Regions from separate parts of the Xenorhabdus cabanillasii genome, predicted to be linked through region 1. Evidence: predicted binding sites of a transcription regulator. Region 1 holds the regulator's gene; each other region holds the start of a gene.
The links. The regulator CRP, encoded in region 1, controls carbon source genes, mostly activating them, when cyclic AMP is high. The targets are predictions, from matches to a motif close to ATGTGANNNNNNTCACAT.
Positions count from the first base shown of each region.

Region 1 (7,547 bases):
GCCAGCCACAGTAAATACAGGCTACCGAGCACTTTCAGACCTGTGTGTATGGCCGGATATACCAGCAGTAACGCAGCAATACCAAAAGCAGACAACAACAGGACGGTTTGCATCCCAAAAACAATTCCCAACAACAGTATCAACGAGTGGCGGAACCCAAAATTTGCACCAGATGATGTCAGTAACATATTGTTCGGGCCGGGCGTGATCGCGGAGATAAACATAAATGTGCTAAGTGAGAATATCAGGCTGGCGGTCATGGCGTGCTTTATCCCTCAATTATTGACATTTCCTTTCCAAGAAAATAGCAGTATGTTATTCAGTACACAAGGCCAGTTAACAATGAAAGTTACACTCAAAAACATCCCCAAAACTAAGCAATACCAGCAGCTAATATAATGTGATATGGAGCGACCACAATGATTATCCCGTGGCAACAAGTAGAACCCGATACTCTACTCAACTTGATCGAAAGTTTTGTCTTGCGGGAAGGCACCGATTACGGTGAACTTGAAAAAACACTGGAACAAAAAGTACAGGATGTAAAACGCCAGCTTGAGCGAGGTGAAGTCCTGCTGGTTTGGTCTGAATTGCATGAGACTGTCAATATCATGCCTAAGGAGATGTTCCGTCCATAGTTTCATATCATTTCCGGCTCAATAGCATTTCATTCAACATCTGTTTGTTTTATTAGCCTAATACTGCTGATGACGAGAAAGCTCATCCCAACTTTTTATGATAAGGAGTCTGTTCTTATGTCTGCCAAACACCCTGTCATCGCCATAACCGGCTCCAGCGGAGCCGGAACAACCACCACCAGTGTGGCATTTCGCAAGATTTTCCAACAACTCGGCATCACTGCCGCACTTATCGAAGGGGATAGTTTCCACCGTTATACCCGCCCTGAAATGGACGCAGAAATACGTAAAGCAAAAGAACAAGGCAGGCACATCAGTTACTTCGGGCCAGAAGCCAATGATTTCCATATGCTGGAAAAGACATTCTTTGAATATGGGGAAACAGGTACAGGACGCTGGCGGAAATATCTGCATACTTATGATGAAGCCGTTCCCTACAACCAAATACCGGGTACATTCACGCCCTGGGAATCGCTGCCATCAAACACCGATATGCTGTTTTATGAAGGGTTACACGGTGGTGTTGTCACTCCGCAATACAATGTCGCCGAATTAGTTGATCTGCTGATTGGCGTTGTTCCCATCGTCAATCTTGAATGGATACAAAAGCTCATTCGCGATACCAGTGAACGCGGGCATTCAAGGGAAGCGGTTATGGATTCCGTGGTTCGTTCAATGGATGATTATATTCGCTATATTACGCCACAGTTTTCCCGCACTCACATCAACTTTCAACGCGTTCCTACTGTTGATACCTCCAACCCCTTCTCCGCCAAAGCCATTCCTTCTCTAGACGAAAGTTTTATCGTCATCCGCTTCCGTGGTCTGAGCCAAATCGATTTTCCTTATTTACTGGCCATGCTCCAGGGTTCGTTTATTTCCAGTATAAATACTATCGTCGTTCCGGGTGGAAAAATGGGACTGGCAATGGAGTTAATTATGGCTCCGTTAGTTCAAAAATTATTGGAAGGTAAAAAAATTTCCTGAATTAAGCACAAGTTAATTATCAATAACACAGGTAACAAAAAATAATGTTACCTGTGACAAAACACCAACTATTCACCTATTTATAAATGAAAATGTAGTAAATGATGTTGTGCAAACAGATTTCTGGTAATTTGTTAACTGGTTTTATATGCTGAAGCGATACAGAAGAAGACAGAAATGTTTTCCTGTGTTACAAACAGAGTTACAAGCGAAGCTGGCAGGTTTTATGGGTCTGGATGACTACACCGATATGTTAGCATCCTTATAAACCTATATAAAATTCTTACTTGTCAGTTTTTCAGCAAGTTAATATGTTAATCTATTGACTTTATAAAGCCAGCCTGATGAGAAACTGTCAGTTTCTCAGAATATAAAGGCGGAAATAACAACAGAGGATAAAGCGAATGGTTCTCGGCAAGCCACAAACAGACCCTACTCTTGAATGGTTTTTGTCACACTGCCATATTCACAAATATCCATCCAAGAGCACGCTTATTCATCAAGGCGAGAAAGCAGAAACGCTTTACTACATTGTTAAAGGTTCAGTTGCTGTTCTAATAAAAGATGAAGAAGGTAAAGAAATGATCCTCTCTTATTTAAATCAGGGGGATTTCATTGGTGAACTTGGATTGTTTGAAGAAGGGCAAGAGCGTACTGCATGGGTGCGAGCTAAGAGCGCCTGTGAAGTAGCTGAAATTTCCTATAAGAAATTTCGCCAGTTAATTCAGGTTAATCCTGACATTCTGATGCGTTTATCCGCTCAGATGGCAAGCCGCTTACAAACAACATCGGAAAAAGTTGGAAACCTGGCATTTCTGGATGTGACAGGTCGTATTGCACAGACATTGCTCAATCTGGCCAAACAGCCTGATGCAATGACCCATCCTGATGGTATGCAAATCAAAATTACACGTCAGGAAATTGGGCAGATTGTCGGATGCTCCCGTGAAACAGTCGGCCGCATTCTGAAAATGCTGGAAGATCAAAACCTGATCTCTGCGCACGGCAAAACGATTGTCGTTTATGGAACCCGCTAGTTCCTGAAATTGCGCTTGAATTAGGCCAGTGCAGCCCATAGAGCACTGGCTTTTTGCTTTCCATCCTTCTGCTTCTCTCATCCCTTAAAAAAATGAAACCTACTGGTGCATAAATTAGTGATATAACCTGCTCACAGGCGCTTCATAAAAAATGGCCGTAAACAACAGCCAAAAAGAGGGATTAAATCGTTCTTCGTTAATATTTAAGAAAATTATTCAACAGTTCATGCCCTTGTTCACTCAGGATGCTTTCCGGATGGAACTGCACGCCTTCCAAGGGGAGAGTACGGTGGCGTATTCCCATTATTTCATCCACATTACCATCATGCTGGCTCCATGCCGTCACTTCAAAGGATGCAGGTAACGTTTCTGCGGCGATGACCAAAGAGTGATAACGGGTAACTGTCAGCGGACGATTCAATCCCTTAAATACACCTTGCTGGTTATGGTGAATTAAACTGGTTTTTCCGTGCATCACCTCACGGGCTTTAACAACACTTGCGCCAAAAGCCTGACCAATCGCCTGATGTCCGAGACACACCCCCAGAATTGGCAATTTCCCGGCAAAGTGCGAAATAGCTTCCAGCGAGATCCCAGATTCATCTGGTGTACAAGGCCCCGGAGAGATCACTAAATGAGTCGGTGCCAATTTCTCGATATCTTCAAGCTGTAATTCATCATTACGCTTCACTAAAACACTCGTCCCCAACTCACAAAAATATTGATATAAATTGAATGTAAAAGAGTCGTAGTTATCTATTATTAATAACATAGGAGTTCATCCTACTGATTTTTATAGTTTTATATATTGCGTTGTCCTATTGGACATTATGCGTTCTGTATCACGATAAAATTAGGTAAAGCAGCACCAATGGTAGCGGGACACTCATCATACCACATAGGCATTTTTAAAATAGGGGCAGGGATTACCGCCAGATAACGGCACATATTCATAGTGCGGTCTTTTTCATGCGGAAACGATAAAGGGATGAAAGAGGGAGACGGTGCTTTACCCCCCTGAAACTTCAAAAAGGTGCAATAATAGGCAAATACCGTCTCATTCTCTATCTTTCAGGCCAAAAAACGTAGTTTTCTCATCAAGTTTATTGGGAAACAACCTTTGCAGAAAGGATCACAATTGGTTTCACAGGAACATTTTGGTAAGGCCCAACATTTTCTGTTTTGACCTGAGAAATTTTGTCAACCACATCCATCCCTTTCACTACCTTACCAAAGACGGCATAGCCGAAATCACGCTGACCATGGTCAAGGAAAGCATTATCAGTCACATTAATGAAAAACTGACTGGTTGCACTATCCTTATCTGCGGTGCGCGCCATCGCAACTGTTCCACGCAGGTTACGCAATCCATTATCGGCTTCATTTTTAATTGGGGCTTTGGTGACTTTCTGTTTCATATCTTTTGTAAAGCCCCCTCCCTGGATCATGAAACCGGGAATGACGCGATGGAAAATTGTATTGTTATAAAAACCCTCATTCACATACTCAACGAAATTCTTTGTGGTAATCGGTGCTTTATTGCTATCCAGTTCAAGCTCGATTTCACCTGCTGATGTCACCAGCTTCACGTGAGTTTCGGCAGCCAATGCTGGAGCAGCGATCACACTGATGGCACATGCCGTCATAAGTGACACAAAAATACGTTTAAACATTGATGGTTCCTTTATTCTTGAGGTCAATAACAAAACCCATAAAACTTATTAAGTGTAATTCCCTATAGCGCTAAGTTGCAAAGATTTACCAACTTTTACGAGTAATTATGAGTTTTGCTGAAGAATATCTATCTAAATAGATATTATATTCTCATATTCTGGACAGAGTTTATTTTTGGAATAGCGTCTATCTTGGTGTGCTTTCATACATATTAGGCAAGAAGAAATTGCAGAAGATTATTTACTACGTTAGGCAAAAATAATTTTAGTCAAAAAGCAAAAAAATATCGTCATAGAAACATCAAGATAAAGTTACACCTGTCCACAAGCCGTTGCTCTCGGTATAATCACCGCGCTGTTTTTTCGTGTATTCCGCAGGGAGATAACCATTTTGACCATCAAAAACTACAACTATCATACGACCCACTTTGTCACGAGTGCACCTGACATTCGCCACCTGCCTCAAGATGTGGGCATTGAGGTCGCGTTTGCCGGTCGGTCAAATGCCGGTAAATCCAGTGCGCTGAATGCACTGACCCGGCAAAAAAGCCTCGCCCGTACCAGTAAAACTCCCGGACGAACTCAGTTGATTAACCTGTTTGAGGTGGAAGAAGGCATACGTCTCGTTGACTTACCGGGTTATGGCTATGCACAAGTACCGGAAGAAATGAAACTCAAGTGGCAGAGAGCATTGGGCGAATATCTCCAGAAACGTGAATGCTTGCAAGGGCTGGTGGTATTGATGGATATCCGTCATCCACTAAAAGATCTGGATATGCAAATGATTGAATGGGCGGTCGTGATGCAGGTGCCAGTCATGATACTACTGACCAAAGCCGATAAACTGGCATCAGGGGCACGCAAAAGCCAATTAAACAAAGTACGTCAGGAATTGGCTCGGCTGGAAGGTGATATTCAGATCGAATATTTCTCTGCTCTGAAAAAAATCGGCATAGATAAACTTGAACAGAAACTTAATAACTGGTTCAGCCAGCCCAATATTGAGGTGGAGTAATTTCCACCTTTTCCCCTCCCATCTTCTGCAACAATCGTAAGTCGCGCTATACCCAATAGGTTGCGAGTTAAGTGAAAGGAATAAAAAAATGCCCCAGTCAAAAGAGAATGACTGGGGCAGCTAATATTCAGCTAAATCCGATTACGTGAAGTAAAAGGTCTGAAAGATAGAACATCTTACCTCTGTACCCTACGCCGACAACTTTACCCTATTTTTTTTATCAACAAAAGATTTTTTTGTAATTAATTTTCACTTAATACCTCGATTCAGCCACAATTATGTGATCGATCTCCGGCATTACACCATTTTTCTTGTAGTTTAATTACATATTTGTGGGTTCTGGATCTAATCTCAAATCTAACCGAAATTCTTGTCTCACGCCTCTTCACGGCATAAAAAAGATAGCCACAGCGCATTTAATAGGCTGTGGCTTTCATAAAAATTATTCAATAAAGATTAGTGGGCCTGATCCCAATTCTCCCCTACCCCCACATCAACTTTCAGAGGGACATCAAGCTGCATACTTTTCTCCATCAACTCTCTGATTTTCTGTTCCGCGACAGCCACCTCTGATTCATGTACTTCAAACACCAATTCATCATGAACCTGCATAATCATACGCACATTCGGTTGTGCAGTGACGATCCAATCATCCACCGCTATCATAGCCAATTTGATAATATCTGCCGCCGTTCCCTGCATAGGGGCATTAATAGCCTCACGCTCAGAAGCCTTACGACGCATGGTATTGCGCGATTTGATATCTGGCAGATACAGACGACGACCTTCCAGCGTCTCAACAAATCCGTTCTCAGCAGCCTGTTGACGAGTGCGCTCCATATATTCCCGTACACCCGGATAACGCTCAAAATAGAGAGCCATATAACGCTGAGCTTCCCCACGCGGAATACCCAATTGGCGGGACAAACCAAACGAACTCATGCCATAAATCAGACCAAAGTTAATCGCCTTTGCGCTACGGCGCTGTTCGCTGGTAACTTGCTCCAGTGGCACCCCAAAGACTTCTGCGGCCGTAGCACGGTGAATATCTTTGCCTTGTGCGAAAGCATCCAATAATCCCTTATCCTTTGATAAATGCGCCATAATCCGCAATTCAATCTGCGAATAGTCCGCAGCCATGATGCGATAACCCTCTGGTGCAATAAATGCCTGGCGAATTCGTCGCCCTTCTTCGTTACGAACAGGAATATTTTGCAGGTTCGGATCACGGGAAGAGAGACGCCCGGTTGCTGTCACTGCCTGATGATAAGAAGTGTGAACACGTTGAGTCAGCGGACTGACCATCAGCGGCAATTTATCGGTATAAGTGGATTTCAGTTTTGCCAGCCCGCGGTGTTCCAAAATAACTCTGGGTAACTCGTGATCTTCCGCCAGTTCTTCCAGCACTTCTTCATTCGTGGATGGTGCACCATTCGGCGTTTTTTTCAAAACAGGCAGATTCATCTTTTCAAACAAGATGACCTGCAATTGTTTAGGTGAAGCAAGATTGAACTCTTCTCCAGCCAACTCATAAGCGGCTTTTTCCAGTTCGAGCAAACGTGCTGTAATCTCCTTCGAATGTTCCGCCAACGTGTTGGCATCGATCAAAACCCCTGTCCGTTCTATGCGAGAAAGTACAGGAACCAACGGCATTTCGATGTTCTGAAAAACTTTTTTCAGTGTCGATACACTCTCTATCTGTGGATACATAGCCTGATGCAACCGTAAGGTGATATCTGCATCTTCCGCAGCATATTTTGCCGCTTCTTCCAATGGGATCTGGTTGAAAGTTAGCTGTTTTTTACCTTTGCCCGCAATTTCTTCAAAAGTCGTGGTTTTATATCCCAAATGACGCTCAGCAAGACTGTCCATATCATGCCGCCCTGCAACACTGTTCAGGGCATACGATTCCAGCATCGTATCAAAAACGATACCATTCAATGCCACACCGTGGCGTTCCAGTACACCGCGATCAAATTTCAGGTTCTGACCAATCTTAGGCAGGTTGGCATCTTCCAACAGCGGTTTCAGTGCTGTAAGCACTTCATGCAGATCCAACTGTTGTGGCGCGTCCAGATAATCGTGTCCCAACGGCAGATAAGCGGCTTCAACATTGCATTCATCCTCTGAAGATTTGGTCACTGCAACAGCAAAAGACATTCCAATCAGATTAGCAGTTAAAGTATCAAGTCCGTCT
Region 1 is NZ_QTUB01000001.1:1,488,538-1,496,084, reverse strand. It holds gene BDD26_RS07255 (LysE family translocator) at 1-260, opposite strand, end outside; gene BDD26_RS07250 (YheU family protein) at 420-638, shown strand; gene BDD26_RS07245 (phosphoribulokinase) at 756-1,625, shown strand; gene crp (cAMP-activated global transcriptional regulator CRP) at 2,030-2,662, shown strand; gene BDD26_RS07235 (aminodeoxychorismate synthase component II) at 2,859-3,434, opposite strand; gene ppiA (peptidylprolyl isomerase A) at 3,766-4,335, opposite strand; gene yihA (ribosome biogenesis GTP-binding protein YihA/YsxC) at 4,727-5,350, shown strand; gene spfP (small protein SpfP) at 5,478-5,525, opposite strand; gene polA (DNA polymerase I) at 5,807-7,547, opposite strand, start outside.

Region 2 (7,547 bases), 1.6 Mb from region 1:
AGCACCGGGGATCCCATTAAAAGCAATAAAGTGGATGTTTCAACGACATGCCCCATTAGCTATTCGTCCTGATGGTTCACTATTTCAGTTACGCTGGATGTGGCAAATGCTGCGTAATTGTGATGCAGACCATTATGCTATGAACAAAAGCAGAATGGTGCGTCTGGCCGAATATAGCCGTGACTGCATGAAACAATTGAGAGCGGATATAGGCATCCAATATGAAGGGCGGCAAAGTGGTACGCTACAATTATTCAGAACTAACAAGCAGTTTGATAATGCGGTTAATGATATTGCGGTGTTAGAGCAAGAAGGCGTTCCTTATCGGTTACTAACCTCAGATCAATTAGCATCAGTGGAGCCTGCACTCGCCCATGTTTCTCATAAATTGACGGGAGGATTACAGCTTCCTAATGATGAAACCGGTGATTGCCAAATTTTTACAAAAGAACTGGCAAAAATGGCAGAAAAAACAGGGGTCAGATTTGTGTTTAACCGGCAGGTTAAACACATTCTGGTGGATGGCGATAAGATAACAGGTATTCAGTGTGATAATGGCATCATAACAGCGGATCAGTATGTTATAGCAATGGGCGCCTATTCTACTGAATTATTGAAAGATCTTGTCACAATCCCGGTTTATCCAATGAAAGGTTATTCGCTAACCATGCCGATAATGAATGAAACACGCTCACCTGTTTCAACAGTATTGGATGAAACTTATAAAATAGCCATTACCCGCTTTGATAATCGAATTCGCGTTGGGGGAATGGCAGAAGTCGTTGGTTTTAACCTGAATGTGCTGAAAAGCCGTTGTGAAACGCTCAAAATGGTAGTAGAGGATCTTTACCATAATGGTGGCAATATTGCTGAAGCCTCATTCTGGGCCGGATTACGGCCAATGACGCCGGATGGCACTCCTATTGTTGGTCCAACAAAATATCCTAATCTTTATTTAAATACCGGGCATGGAACATTAGGCTGGACGATGGCCTGTGGTTCAGGAAAGTTATTATCTGACTTAATCTCTGGTAAGAAGCCTGAAATTGCAGCAGATGATCTCTCCGTATTCAGATATATCAATGGATTTAATACAAAAGTGCTTCAGACGAAGCATCGTTTACATACTGCGTAAATTAAAAGAGGCCATCATGCCACGTCCTATTTTGGCAACCATCCATCTCGACGCATTTCGTCATAATTTAGCTGTTATCCGCCAAAAAGTCGGTAATAGTAAAATCTGGTCGGTAGTGAAAGCGAATGCATATGGGCATGGGTTGGACAGAATATGGCAATCACTCAAGCAGACGGATGGATTTGCACTGCTTGATATGAATGAAGCTACTTATTTGAGAGAGCAGGGGTGGCAGGGGCCAATCCTGTTGTTGGAAGGTTTCTTCAAAGTTGAAGATTTGCAGATAATTAATCAATATGACCTGACAACCACAGTGCATAGTCATTGGCAACTCAAGGCGATAAAAGAAGCGGAATTAGATAAGTCCATTGATATTTATTTGAAATTTAATAGTGGTATGAATCGTCTGGGATTTACTCCAGACGAATATCCGCAGATAGTTTCAATGGCAAATAGGATAAAAAATATTAATTCAGTTACTTTAATGACGCATTTCGCTAATTCCGATAATGAAATTGGTGTTGATGGGCAATTCACCGTTGTTAACCGACTGAATATGAACTCACTCCCTCACTGTCTGGCTAATTCTGGGGCAGTCTTATGGCATCCGCAAACACATGGTGATTGGGTCAGACCCGGAATTATTCTGTATGGTGCATCTCCCAGTGGGAAGTGGCGTGATATTGCGGATGTAGGATTAAGGCCAGCAATGAGTTTAAAAAGTGAAATCATTGCGGTTCATGATCTTCCCAAAGGAAAGAAAATTGGCTATGGCAGCCGCTATACCACCCAATATGTGACTCGTGTGGGAACTGTGGCATGTGGTTATGCTGATGGTTATCCACGACATGCACCAACAGGAACGCCGATTATTGTCGATGGTATCCGTACTCGCTTATTGGGTGCTATATCAATGGACATGATGTCGGTTGATCTGACTCCATGCCCACTGGCAACAATTGGCAGTTCAGTCGAATTATGGGGAGAAAAATTACCGGTGGATGAAGTTGCGGAGGCAGCCGGAACAATTGGTTATGAGCTACTGTGTGCTTTGGCCAGACGTGTTCCGGTCGTTGTGGAGTAGCATCAGTATTTCTGTCTTTTCAGACAGACATTTGTTCGTGCAGAGTTTTGTGCGAAGTTCTGTACGGAATAAGTGCCCGTTCAGAACCCACACATTACCAGACTCAACTTTTATTTTGGCGGCAACGAATAACGGTAGCAAGTTTGCCTGGAATACCATGTTTAGAATGTAGAGGGGTGTTGATACGTGCAGTTTCAACGCAGGCCATATTTTTATAGCCTTCCCTACTGATATCTTGCATGCTACTCGCTAGCTCAGCACCGGGATTCCAGCAGACCACATCACTATGATGATAATGGTGAATTTCAATGGTACGTTTCCATAACTCATCTCTAATCAGATTGAAATTCTCTGGCTCTGTATAAATACGATCCGTTCTTCCTTGGAAGCTCAGGTCTTCATTAGTGTATTGTTCTCTGTTTGTAACAGTATCAATAAAGTGATTACCTAATCCGCTGACACGGATCTGATTGATGTTACTGATATTAAAGTAAGAGTGTAGGGCACAAGTGACCTGATAATCTCCGTGGGATTCCAGTTCTATTTCGCAAGTCTTCCCCAATTTAAAACGAGCAATAAGTGTGAATTCATGTGGCCATAATTGTTTTGTGTATGCGCTATCTTGTAGTGTGAACATCAAAATCACACCATTCTCATTTTCATGATGAGCCTTGAATTCCCACGGTAATATCCGGGCAAAACCATGACTTGGTGTGCTCAGAGAGCCAAACCAAGGCCAACAGATGGGAATACCACCACGAATGGCTGTACCCTCGCGGAGTTTTGTACTATCGCTTAACCATAATACAGGTTTTTCACCACAGGGTTGCCATGCCATAAGATGCGCGCCCTGGATGCTGATTGCACCACGGATTTTGGGGTGAGAAATCACAATCAGCGGAAATCCATCAATATTCCTTTGACTGATATAAGGAGATATTTGTTTTACAACCGATAATGAGAAAATTTTATCAAGCATCTATATGACCTTATATAAACCTGAATTGGATAACTGCTGAAGGCAAGGATAGCTTATTGTGGAAGAGAGGGAAAATAAAGCCACCTGTAAAGGTGGCTTATTGAAAAACTGCTGAAAGTTCAATTAGTTAGAGATATGAGCAATCAGATCCAGAACTTTGTTAGAGTAACCAGTTTCGTTGTCATACCAAGAAACCAGTTTTACGAAGTTGTTGTTCAGAGCGATACCCGCTTTTGCATCAAATACAGAGGTTAGTTTTTCGCCATTGAAATCGGTAGAAACAACGTCATCTTCAGTGTAGCCCAGAATGCCTTTCAGTTCACCTTCAGCCGCTTCTTTGATTGCTTCACAGATTTCTTCATAGGTCGCTGGTTTTTCCAGACGTGCTGTCAGGTCAACAACAGAAACGTTAGGAGTCGGTACACGGAAAGACATACCGGTCAGTTTGCCGTTCAGTTCTGGAATAACTTTACCTACTGCTTTTGCCGCACCGGTAGAAGATGGAATGATGTTTTGTGCCGCACCACGGCCACCACGCCAGTCTTTCGCAGAAGGACCGTCAACCGTTTTCTGAGTTGCAGTTGTTGCGTGAACAGTTGTCATCAAACCTTCAACAATACCAAATTTATCATTGATAACTTTAGCTAGCGGAGCAAGGCAGTTGGTTGTGCAGGATGCGTTGGAAACGATGTCCTGGCCTGCATAGGCATTGTGATTGACACCCATAACAAACATTGGTGTGTTGTCTTTAGATGGGCCAGTCAGAACAACTTTTTTCGCGCCAGCAGTGAGATGTTTACGTGCAGTTTCGTCAGTCAGGAAAATGCCGGTTGCTTCAGCAACAACATCAACACCTACTTCGTCCCACTTCAGGTTAGCTGGATCTCTCTCAGATGTAACGCGGATGGTTTTGCCGTTAACAACCAGATGGCCGTCTTTAACTTCAACAGTACCGTTGAAGCGGCCGTGGGTTGAATCGTATTTCAGCATGTAAGCCATGTAATCTGCATCTAACAGGTCATTGATTGCAACGATTTCAATGTCAGAACGCTCTTGTGCAGCACGGAAAACAATACGGCCAATACGACCAAAACCGTTAATACCTACTTTGATAGTCATAGTATTCCACCAGCTATTTTTTAGTGAATTAAAAGTTGTTTCTAAAGTTACCAAAATCTTGTCAGTCGTCAAGCGGAATCGTGTCAACAATTGAAAAAGATCAATTTAGAAACCACTATCTGAATGTTCGCTATGCAACCGTAACAAGCTCTAAGCCCATCATTATCAGGGTATAAAGAGATATTTAAAGTTACCATTGGTTAGATATGTGAGACTTATCACAATTAGTAAAGTAAATCATGATGTTGAATGCGTTAGAATGCCTTTTAACATCCTAATATTTGCTTTTTGTTGTTTTCGGTGTTTTTTAATTGAAAATATTGGCCTCAAAAGGTGGTTTCCATGGCTAAAAATATCTCCGTTTCTCTGGAGCAGCTTAGTGAAATGCAGCGTTATGTCACGCAGGAAGCAGGCACTGAGCCGCCATTTTCAGGAAAACTGTTGCACAACAAAAAAAGTGGCATTTATCATTGTTTGTGTTGTCATCAGCCATTATTTGTTTCTGATACTAAGTTTGATTCTGGATGTGGATGGCCAAGTTTTTACCAGCCAATCAATGACAAATCCATCAGATATATTGATGATTATTCCCATAATATGCATCGAATAGAGGTGCGTTGCAGTCATTGTCAGGCACATTTAGGGCATGTTTTCCCTGATGGTCCTAAACCTACCGGAGAGCGCTTTTGTATTAATTCGGTTGCCTTATGGTTTGTTGATAAGGAAACAGGAGAAGAAACAGCAGGTTAATATTATGACTGCGGATGTTTTTAAACAAATATAAGCAATATGAATTGGTAATTAAAATAGAATCGATTCAGCCAAAATATGTAGCCGTAAGGAAATATCGATGAAGTTGGATGATTTACTCTCTGCCATGACACCTGAGATTTATCAACGATTGGTTCAGGCTGTTGAGTTGGGCAAATGGCAAGATGGCGTTCCATTAACACCAGAGCAGAAAGAAAATAGTTTGCAAATGGTGATGCTTTGGCAAGCCAGGCATAATTATGATCCTGAACATATGACGATTGGCACGGATGGCCAAATTACGATAAAAAGCAAGCAAGAACTGAAGGCTATGTTCCAATCAGAAATGGTTGCTAAGTTAAAGCCTCAGACAGAAGAAGAATGAGTCAAATAACCTCGTCCTTTGTAATGAGTCTGTAATAAAAGGACGAGGTTGATTTCTGGTATATTCAGAAAAAATTTATAGCAGCCTATAGGCTAAGATAATTTTTTCTTTTTCATACAAAATAACTTAAAAAAGCGTTGTTATTTCACTCAATGAAGTCAATTTGGCACCTTTGGCTGCCATTTCTTCAATGGCTTGTTGGCTGTCATCCGCCTGAATGTTGACTCCACGGCAACCCTCAACAACCAAGTAAGTTTCATACCCATGTTCTAAAGCATCCAACACCGTAAATTTTACGCAGTAATCAGTGGCAATACCCAGAATTAACAGGCGATTGATATGTTGCTCTGATAGCCAGCTATGTAGTCTGGTAGCATTTTTACGATCGTTATCAAAGAATGCGCTATAGCTATCTATCTGCGAATTTTCGCCTTTACGAAAAATTTCCTGAATAGCAGACTGATTCAGCGCTGGATGGAAGTCTGCACCTGATTGCCCCTGTACACAATGTACAGGCCACCATATCTGAGGGATACCATTCAGTTCCCCCAACTCACCGACCGGTTGACCAGAATTGATGGCAAAACTCATGTGATTGGATGGATGCCAATCCTGAGTTGCGATAACGCTGATGTTGTGTTGCTGACACAATTCAATAGCTTTATTTGCTATTTCGATAACTTCTTCGCTTTCCTTGACCGCCAGTGTACCGCCTGTACAGAAGTCATTTTGTAGATCGATAAGTAATAATGCGGTTTTCATTATATTCCTCGATTTATTTTTTTTACTTGTCGGAGTAGCTCAATTCTCCGCGTAGATTTTGTTGCATTAGCGAGCGGATTTCTTCGGTTTCATAGTGCTGGCTCAACAAGTAGTGCAGTTTGGTCAGTGTTGCTTCAAAAGTCATATCATAGCCGCTGATCACGCCTGATGTAGCTAGCGCATGGCCATTGGCATAACCTTCCATATTGACTCTTCCAGAGATACATTGTGTTAAATTGACCACAATGATGCCTCGTTCAGTCGCTTCTCTTAGGATTTTTAATAAATCTGAACGCTGTGGGGCATTACCAACGCCATAAGAGCGTAAAATCAGTGCTTTGACAGGTTGCATCAGGATATTTTCAACTACCTGACAGGATAATCCCGGATAGATAGTTACAACGCCGATTGGCTGTGATTTGATTTGATGTACGATAAAGTCGCCATGACTGGTCGGTATGGGAGCAATATTAAATGTACGGATATTGATCCCGGCTTCGATGAGTGGAGAGCAATTGGGAGATGAAAAGGCGTTAAAACCATCGGCGTGGGCTTTAACCGTTCTATTCCCACGAAACAATTTATTGTTAAAAAACAGGCTAACTTCGTTAACGGGATAATTGGCCGCCAGGTACAATGCATTCAGCAAATTTGTCTGACCATCTGAACGCAGTGCTTCTAAAGGTATTTGCGACCCTGTCACGATAACGGGTTTGCTTAGGTTTTCAAACATGAAAGAGAGTGCTGAGGTAGTGAAAGCCATGGTATCTGTACCATGCAGGATCACAAAACCGTCGTAATCATGGTAATTCTGGTAAATATCGTTGGCGATAATCCCCCAATCATCCGGACTCATGTCAGAAGAATCGATAAGAGGGTGATGTTCACGGAGCGTGAATGTTGGCATTTCTGGGCGATGGAATTCCGGCATCTGTGCAAGTTGCCGTTGTAAGTGACCAGAGACAGGAATGTAACCATTGGGAGAATGCTGCATCCCGATTGTGCCACCTGTATAAACAACATAGATAGATTTCTTCTGCATGGAAGTACCCCAATAACAGTACCTGATAAAAATATTCAGCCGATTATAGGGGGTATATGGAATAAAAAAAGCCTGATATATAAGGATCAGGCTTTTGGGTATAACTGTTATCGCATTTTAGTAATAACTTTCTAGCGGATATTCTCGCAATTCAGGCAGAACGCATAAACATTCTGCGGATCATTCATGCGATTATAAAATACTGCCTGCTGTTTCATGTCTTGTGCAACCTGAGCAAATGGTGCCGGCAACATTGATTGCAGAATATTTGGCATAATTGCCTGAGCAGAT
Region 2 is NZ_QTUB01000001.1:3,115,652-3,123,198, forward strand. It holds gene BDD26_RS14450 (D-amino acid dehydrogenase) at 1-1,135, shown strand, start outside; gene alr (alanine racemase) at 1,152-2,219, shown strand; gene BDD26_RS14460 (D-hexose-6-phosphate mutarotase) at 2,323-3,198, opposite strand; gene gapA (glyceraldehyde-3-phosphate dehydrogenase) at 3,322-4,317, opposite strand; gene msrB (peptide-methionine (R)-S-oxide reductase MsrB) at 4,660-5,067, shown strand; gene BDD26_RS14475 (YeaC family protein) at 5,168-5,452, shown strand; gene pncA (bifunctional nicotinamidase/pyrazinamidase) at 5,579-6,214, opposite strand; gene ansA (asparaginase) at 6,237-7,256, opposite strand; gene sppA (signal peptide peptidase SppA) at 7,388-7,547, opposite strand, start outside.
Region 2: a site for CRP is predicted at 4,524-4,541, ahead of msrB (peptide-methionine (R)-S-oxide reductase MsrB). Genes of this name have one in related genera too.

Region 3 (7,547 bases), 800 kb from region 1:
TTCGTTACCCGCCATCAGTGCACGATAAGGGAAAACAACGTCCACTTCATCAGCACCATAAGCAATGGCTGCACGAGTTTCCGCCAGTGCGATATTAATATCGTCATTACCATGCGGAAAGTTAGTAACAGTAGCAATACGAATGTCAGGTGTTCCTTGTTCACTTAATACTTTACGTGCAACCGGAATAAAACGTGGGTAGATACAGATAGCTGCGGTATGCCCTGCCGGGCTCTTTGCCTGATGACAAAGTGCCGTCACTTTTTCATCAGTATCGTCATCATTGAGTGTTGTTAAATCCATCAAACTCAGCGCACGCTGAGCAGCTGCGGTTAAATCGGTCATAAAACTCTCCAACGGTATTATTGTGATTCAATCAGTTCACACATTCTTTAAACGCTTATGTTGAATAATTGTCCTGAATGATTAGTAAATTCTTATGTTGGCGAGCGGACTTGGTTCCTTGAAGATGTTGCGATGATTATATTTCCCAGCAACAACAGAGTTCCTTTTCTCCTCACCTATTTCTTTAGTTTGATTTTCTTTAGCTTATACTGCCCCGGCAGGCATTAGTTTACTCTATGAAATCTTAGAACATCATTATTTGAACATGTAAACGCACAATAATGCGTGTTTAAACTCACATTAATTAAATGAGAATTGCAATTATAATCATTTTAATGTGATTTTAATCACAACCATTAGCCTTAAGAAAAATAAAATGCAGGTGAGGTTAACTCACCTGCATCTAATTTAGTGTACGTTTCCTAATTAGACTTGCCTAATTATTACAGAAAGAAGAAAAATCCGGCAATTGTGGCACTCATCAGGTTAGAGAGTGAACCAGCCAATACGGCTTTCAGACCAAAACGCGCAATGTCACCACGGCGGTTTGGCGCCATACCACCCAGACCACCGAGCAGAACGGCAACAGAAGACAGATTAGCAAAGCCACACAATGCGAAAGAAATAACCGCTTTGGTGTGATCAGAAAGTACCTGCAAACCCGCTGCCTTAACTACGTCATCTGGTTTCAGATATTCACCAAAGCTCATAAATGCGACGAATTCATTAACAACCAGTTTCTGTCCAATGAAAGAACCCGCAACTGTTGCTTCATGCCACGGTATACCAATCAGATAAGCAATTGGCGCAAACACCCAGCCCAGAATCAGTTCCATCGACAATTGAGGATAACTGAACCAACCACCAATGCCGCCTAGCATACCATTCAACAAAGCAATCAATGCAGTAAATGCCAACAACATTGCACCCACATTCAGAGCCAGCTGCATACCAGATGCCGCACCAGATGCCGCCGCATCGATAATATTAGCCGGACGCTCTCCAGCAGTAACCAGAGACATTGCATCAACAGTATCGTGGGTTTTTTCAGTTTCTGGCACCATCAGTTTTGCAAACAAGAGGCCACCCGGTGCTGCCATGAATGAAGCCGCTATCAGGTATTCCAATGGAACACCCATGGATGCGTAACCTGCCAATACAGAGCCTGCTACAGAAGCCAGGCCACCACACATAACAGCAAATAGCTCAGATTGAGTCATGGTCGCGATATAAGGACGAACAACCAGAGGAGCTTCAGTCTGACCTACGAAAATATTCGCTGTTGCGGACAGAGACTCTGTACGTGATGTTCCCAACATTTTTTGCAAGCCACCACCAAGAACTTTGATGATAACCTGCATAACACCGATGTAATACAGAACTGCAATCAGAGAAGAGAAGAAAACAATGACCGGCAGGACACGCAGAGCAAAGATAAAGCCGCCGCCGCCGAACAATTCAAACATTTTGTCAGAAACCAACCCACCAAAGATGAAATCAGTTCCCTTCTGACCATATCCGATTACATTGGAAACACCTTTTGACATTCCACCCAGAATGTCTTTACCTGCTGGCACATAAAGTACAAATGCCCCAATAGCTACCTGAATAAGAAAGGCGCCGAGGACAGTGCGGATTTTAATAGCTCGGTAATTACTGGAGAAAAGTACTGCGATAAAAATCAGCACTACCATCCCTATCAGGCTCATAATGAGTTGCATTGGAAGAATCCCTGTTCACTAAATGAATTAAAATATGTCAGTTATTTTGCGAGTTCCTACTGACACTGTGTGTGGAGGCGATTATACCTAGTAGTAAAAAAGAACAAGCTACTAACATCACAAATTAATACAGCAAAAAGTAATATAAAAACAAAAAATGAGACTTACATCACATATAACCATGTTATTTATCAGGGGTTAGATAATCTTGCGGAAAAAAAGGGAGAAATAAGAAGATAATGCCAGTTTAATATTATTAATGTTTATTTAAGACGGAAGACCATCCTTTACCTGACAAAAAATGGCCTGATTTTTATTCAACGGAAACTAGCTTAATGCAAACAATGTCATGCTATTTTGATAAATTTGGCGGGAAATTTTATCTACAGATTCAGGACGCAATTCACACAATGCAGAAAAAACCTGAGCAACTCTTTCTGGTCGGTTTGGTTGCCCCTGAAACCCTGATAATGGCATATCAGGTGCATCTGTTTCTAACACAAGAGATGACAGTGGTAATCGTGCAATCGTATCACGCGTCTTTTTTGCCCTCTCATAAGTAATAGTTCCACCAACACCAATGTAAAAACCCAAACGAATAAAAGCTTGTGCCTGAGACAAGCTTCCGGCAAAACCATGGATCACCCCGGTACGTGGCACGCTGTGTTTCCGTAACATTGCTGCCAATTGATCGTGGCTTTTGCGGGAGTGAAGTATCACAGGCAATTCATATTTTTTGGCCAGCACGAGTTGCGCTGCCAAGAAGCTTTTTTGCTTTTCAAACTGAGGTTCTGGCATATACAGATCAAGCCCGGTTTCACCTACCGCTACACAGTTAGACTGTTTTTCCTTGAGTTTCTGCTCCAGTTCATCCAGATGCGCGTCATGATGTTCATTGATATACAAGGGATGTAACCCAAACGCTGCATGAATTGAGTCATGGGTAGCGGCCAGATCAGCGACACGCTGAAAATTCACCTGACTGACTGTCGGGACAATGATTTTTTCTACCCCTGTTTGTCTGGCGCGTTCTAAACTTGCTGTTTCATCGTCAACAAAAGGGGGGAAATCAAAATGGCAATGTGTATCGATAAACATCTACTTATCCATCATGGTAGTACCCGTCAGTGGAGCCGGGGTAATATCATTCACCTCTGTTCCTTCAATCTCCGGGTTATTCATATTGTCCAAAAAACCATTGTGCCGGAAGCCATTACGGTTTATTTCATCATGATTTAAACCGTTGCGACAAACACCATAACTTTTACGTTCTGCCAACCCGAATTTACCTCCGACAAAAGTATGTCCGATGGTTGCCAGAAAATACCGCCCACAGCGCCGCCCCAGGTGATAATCCTTATCCAATGCACTGATCCTGCTTCCCAGTGCCATTGCAGCCAATGGTGCGGGTGGATAAATTTCGAATACCTGCACATCATCCGGCGGATTTTCAATAAATTGCTGTGTCCGGTAGTAACTTTTGGCATGCAGCTTCAACATCTGAATCATCTTTTGTGAGCTACTGCTTTCCAGCCAACGCTCTATTCGTTTAATCCACTGTTGCGTGTAATAGAGCTGTGATGGTACTGTTCTGACCACCACAATGGTATCTGCACCACGGCGATAAGCCTCTTCTACTGGGATCGCATCACAAATGCCACCATCCTGATAAACAATGCCATCAAGCGTCACGCCATTGCGATAAAAGCCAGGAATAGCGCTGGAAGCCTTTATAATCTCCATCCAATTATTTTCCTCAGGATGAAAATAATTGGCTTCAAAATCATCCGCCCGACAGGCACACATATAGAATTCACGACCTGCATCAAAATGTCGCATCGCAATAGGGATATTCAAGGGTGATTTTTCAGAAACGATATCAATATACCAATCCAGATCGATTAAATGCCCACCCCGGACAAAACGCAACGGATTAAAAAAGGTAGTATTAGTTGTGTAATTTCTAATTACCTTACGGGCATATCCTCTCTGCCCACAGATATAAGCAGAAAGGTTCTGCGCACCTGCGGAAGTACCAAGAAACAATTCGAATGGGTTGAAGTCAAGCCGGAGAAATTCATCCAACACACCTGCGGTAAAAATTCCCCGCTGCCCACCACCTTCACAGACAAGTGCAATTTTTCCCGGTTTAATCCGTGACGTATAAGCTAACGGCTCTAAATTACCCAGCGTAATCTGAATATGTTTCCCCATAATCCCCCCTGCAAAGTCAATGTCAGTTTCAAAATGCAATTTGAGTTATACCCTCCGTCTTTCAAGTTGTCTCTTTGTGTTGGCTGCGACGCCTTTTGACATCCATTGGGTATATAACTGTCTATTAGTATATTGTTATGCAAACAAAGTGCTTGTAAAAAACAGTGTGTTTATATTTATAAAACTTGGATTAAATAATGAAGATTAATTCACCAACAGACAAGCATTTGCTTACTCTTTGAATAGACAGCACATATTATGCCTCTTGAAAAGTTAATCGCTTAATCAGGTTGGGTTTTATTTGGAGACCTGGAGAATAAAAACAAAAAGAGTGGCCTATTATCTGCCACTCCAGCAAAATACGCATTATTTTTTGATAGTTAACGTACTGTTTACGAACTTAACTCCATCTACTTGATGCGCAATTTTGATAACCCGCTTAACCTGTTCTTCATTTTTGACAAAACCGGAAAGATAAACCACGCCTTTTTCCGTTTTCACTGAAATATTGTTACTATTAATCCCTTTATATTCCAGTAACTTTTCTTTTATTTTGGCAGTAATAACACTATCATCAATAGAACTACCTACTTGTTTCAGTGAGTTATCAAATTTTTCCGCTGCGTTCTTGATTGAATTATCAATTTTCTGGCTCGTATTTTCTAATATTTTATTTTCTAAGGAATTACTTTCTATAGCATTGCCTGAAGATGTTTCTGCGGCTGATACGCTGCCACTTATCAATACCAAGCTTAAAACCGATCCTAAAACAACGGACAGGAGTGAGTGTGTGAACGTTGATTTTTTCATCCTACTACCTTCCCTTAACTAAGCTAAATTGTCAGAAGATGATATATCATCAAATTATGGGGATGAAATGGGCTTTACAATAAATAACGTATATTTTCTTAAGCCAGAAAATTATGCTTTAAATATAGCATAACCAATATATTTAGAATGGAGTAACAAATTAAAAAGGCCAACGACTTGTTGGCCCCGAAAAAATATTAGTGTTCCCGCGTCTTACGGAAAACAATATCAGGATAACGTTCACTGGTCAGATTTAAATTAACCATGGTTGGTGCAATGTAAGTCAGGTTATCGCCACCATCAAGTGCCAGATTTTGCTCACTCTTGCGTTTGAACTCTTCCAGTTTCTTGACATCATTACATTCTACCCAACGTGCAGTAGAAACGTTGACAGGTTCATACAGCGCTTCAACGTTATATTCACTCTTCAAACGGGACACAACAACATCAAACTGAAGTACACCCACTGCCCCAACGATCAGGTCATTATTGGTTAATGGGCGAAATACCTGTACTGCGCCCTCTTCTGATAACTGAACAAGGCCTTTCAACAATTGTTTTTGTTTCAGTGGATCACGCAACCGAATACGACGGAACAATTCAGGGGCAAAGTTTGGAATGCCTGTGAATTTCAGTTCTTCACCCTGGGTAAAGGTATCACCAATCTGAATCGTGCCATGGTTGTGCAGGCCAATAATGTCTCCCGGATACGCATCTTCGACATGGGAGCGATCTCCGGCCATAAAAGTCAGCGCATCTGAAATAACCACATCTTTTTTGGTACGCACCTGACGCAGTTTCATGCCTTTTTCGTATTTACCAGAAACGACACGCAAAAATGCCACTCGGTCACGGTGTTTCGGATCCATATTAGCCTGAATTTTAAAAACAAAACCCGTGAATTTTTCTTCTTTTGCAGTGACTTCACGTGCATCAGCCTGACGAGGCATTGGCATCGGTGCCCATTTCACAAGGCCATCCAGCATGTGATCAACACCAAAATTACCGAGTGCAGTACCGAAAAATACCGGGGTTAATTCACCTTGTAAGAAGGCATCCAGATCGAATTCGTGTGAGGCACCTTTGACCAGTTCCAGCTCTTCACGTAACTGATTAGCCAGATCCTCACCAACTACCGCATCCAGCTCAGGGTTATCCAGCCCTTTAATAGCCCGGACTTCCTGAATCGTATGCCCCTGACCAGATTGATACAGATAAATTTCATCCAGATAGAGATGATAAACCCCTTTAAATGATTTACCACAGCCGATCGGCCATGTGATCGGGCTACAGGCGATATTTAACTCGTTTTCCACTTCATCCATCAATTCCATCGGATCGCGGATATCACGGTCGAGTTTATTCATGAATGTCAGGATCGGCGTATCACGCAGGCGGGTGACTTCCATCAGTTTACGGGTACGATCCTCAACACCTTTAGCAGCGTCAATTACCATCAAACAGCAGTCCACCGCAGTCAGAGTACGATAAGTATCTTCGGAGAAATCCTCATGCCCCGGAGTATCCAGTAAGTTAACCAGACAATCACTATAAGGAAACTGCATCACCGAGGTGGTAATGGAGATACCACGTTGCTTTTCCATCTCCATCCAGTCTGATTTAGCGTGCTGACTGGAACCCCGGCCTTTTACCGTACCCGCTTTCTGAATAGCCTGTCCGAACAGCAATACCTTTTCAGTAATAGTCGTTTTACCCGCATCGGGGTGAGAAATTATTGCAAAGGTTCTCCGCTTGGCTACTTCTTGCAAGAATGAGGAATTTGACATTAATTGAAATCTTCTAGTCTACGCGCGGATAACTACCGTTTGTGATGCACAGAATGACGCTTCACCTTCGGATCCGGCATGTTAATCGTGATTGGCGCTTATTTTCGCTGAACTTGGCGTTATAGACAACCAATGATACTCAATATGGTGTAAAACTCCGTTACTCTCCAAATAACGGCAACGCCATAATGATTGCGTCTTCTTTTCCTGTCGCGGTTGGGTAATAGTTTTTGCGAATGGAAACTTCGTTAAATCCCAAATCTTCATACAAACGAATCGCCGACCTGTTTGAATATCGTACTTCAAGCCACAACGTATTAATCTGCTTTTGAGGTAATACATCGATCAAGTATTTCAGCAATGTTTTCCCATGCCCCTGTGATTGATACTCAGGATGAATAGCGATATTAAAGAGTGTCGCTTCATCTAAAACACACTGTACTATTGCAAAACCAATCATCTGGTCATTAAGCACGATTTTGTAATTGAGATAGCGTTCTCCCTGATTAGAATAAAAAGTTTTTTTACTCCAGGGAAAAGCATGGCTGATCTGCTCTATTTGAAATGCAACGGGAAGATCAACGGGAGTTAATAGAGAAATATTCTTCATAATGGTAAATTTGTTGCCAAAGAGCGCGTTTTGCATCCCCATCAAGGGATAAATCATTTA
Region 3 is NZ_QTUB01000001.1:687,804-695,350, reverse strand. It holds gene deoC (deoxyribose-phosphate aldolase) at 1-345, opposite strand, end outside; gene BDD26_RS03555 (NupC/NupG family nucleoside CNT transporter) at 789-2,054, opposite strand; gene BDD26_RS03550 (TatD family hydrolase) at 2,394-3,164, opposite strand; gene BDD26_RS03545 (patatin-like phospholipase family protein) at 3,165-4,280, opposite strand; gene BDD26_RS03540 (BON domain-containing protein) at 4,647-5,090, opposite strand; gene prfC (peptide chain release factor 3) at 5,288-6,877, opposite strand; gene rimI (ribosomal protein S18-alanine N-acetyltransferase) at 7,038-7,487, opposite strand; gene BDD26_RS03525 (DNA polymerase III subunit psi) at 7,456-7,547, opposite strand, start outside.
Region 3: a site for CRP is predicted at 2,224-2,241, ahead of BDD26_RS03555 (NupC/NupG family nucleoside CNT transporter). Genes of this name have one in related genera too.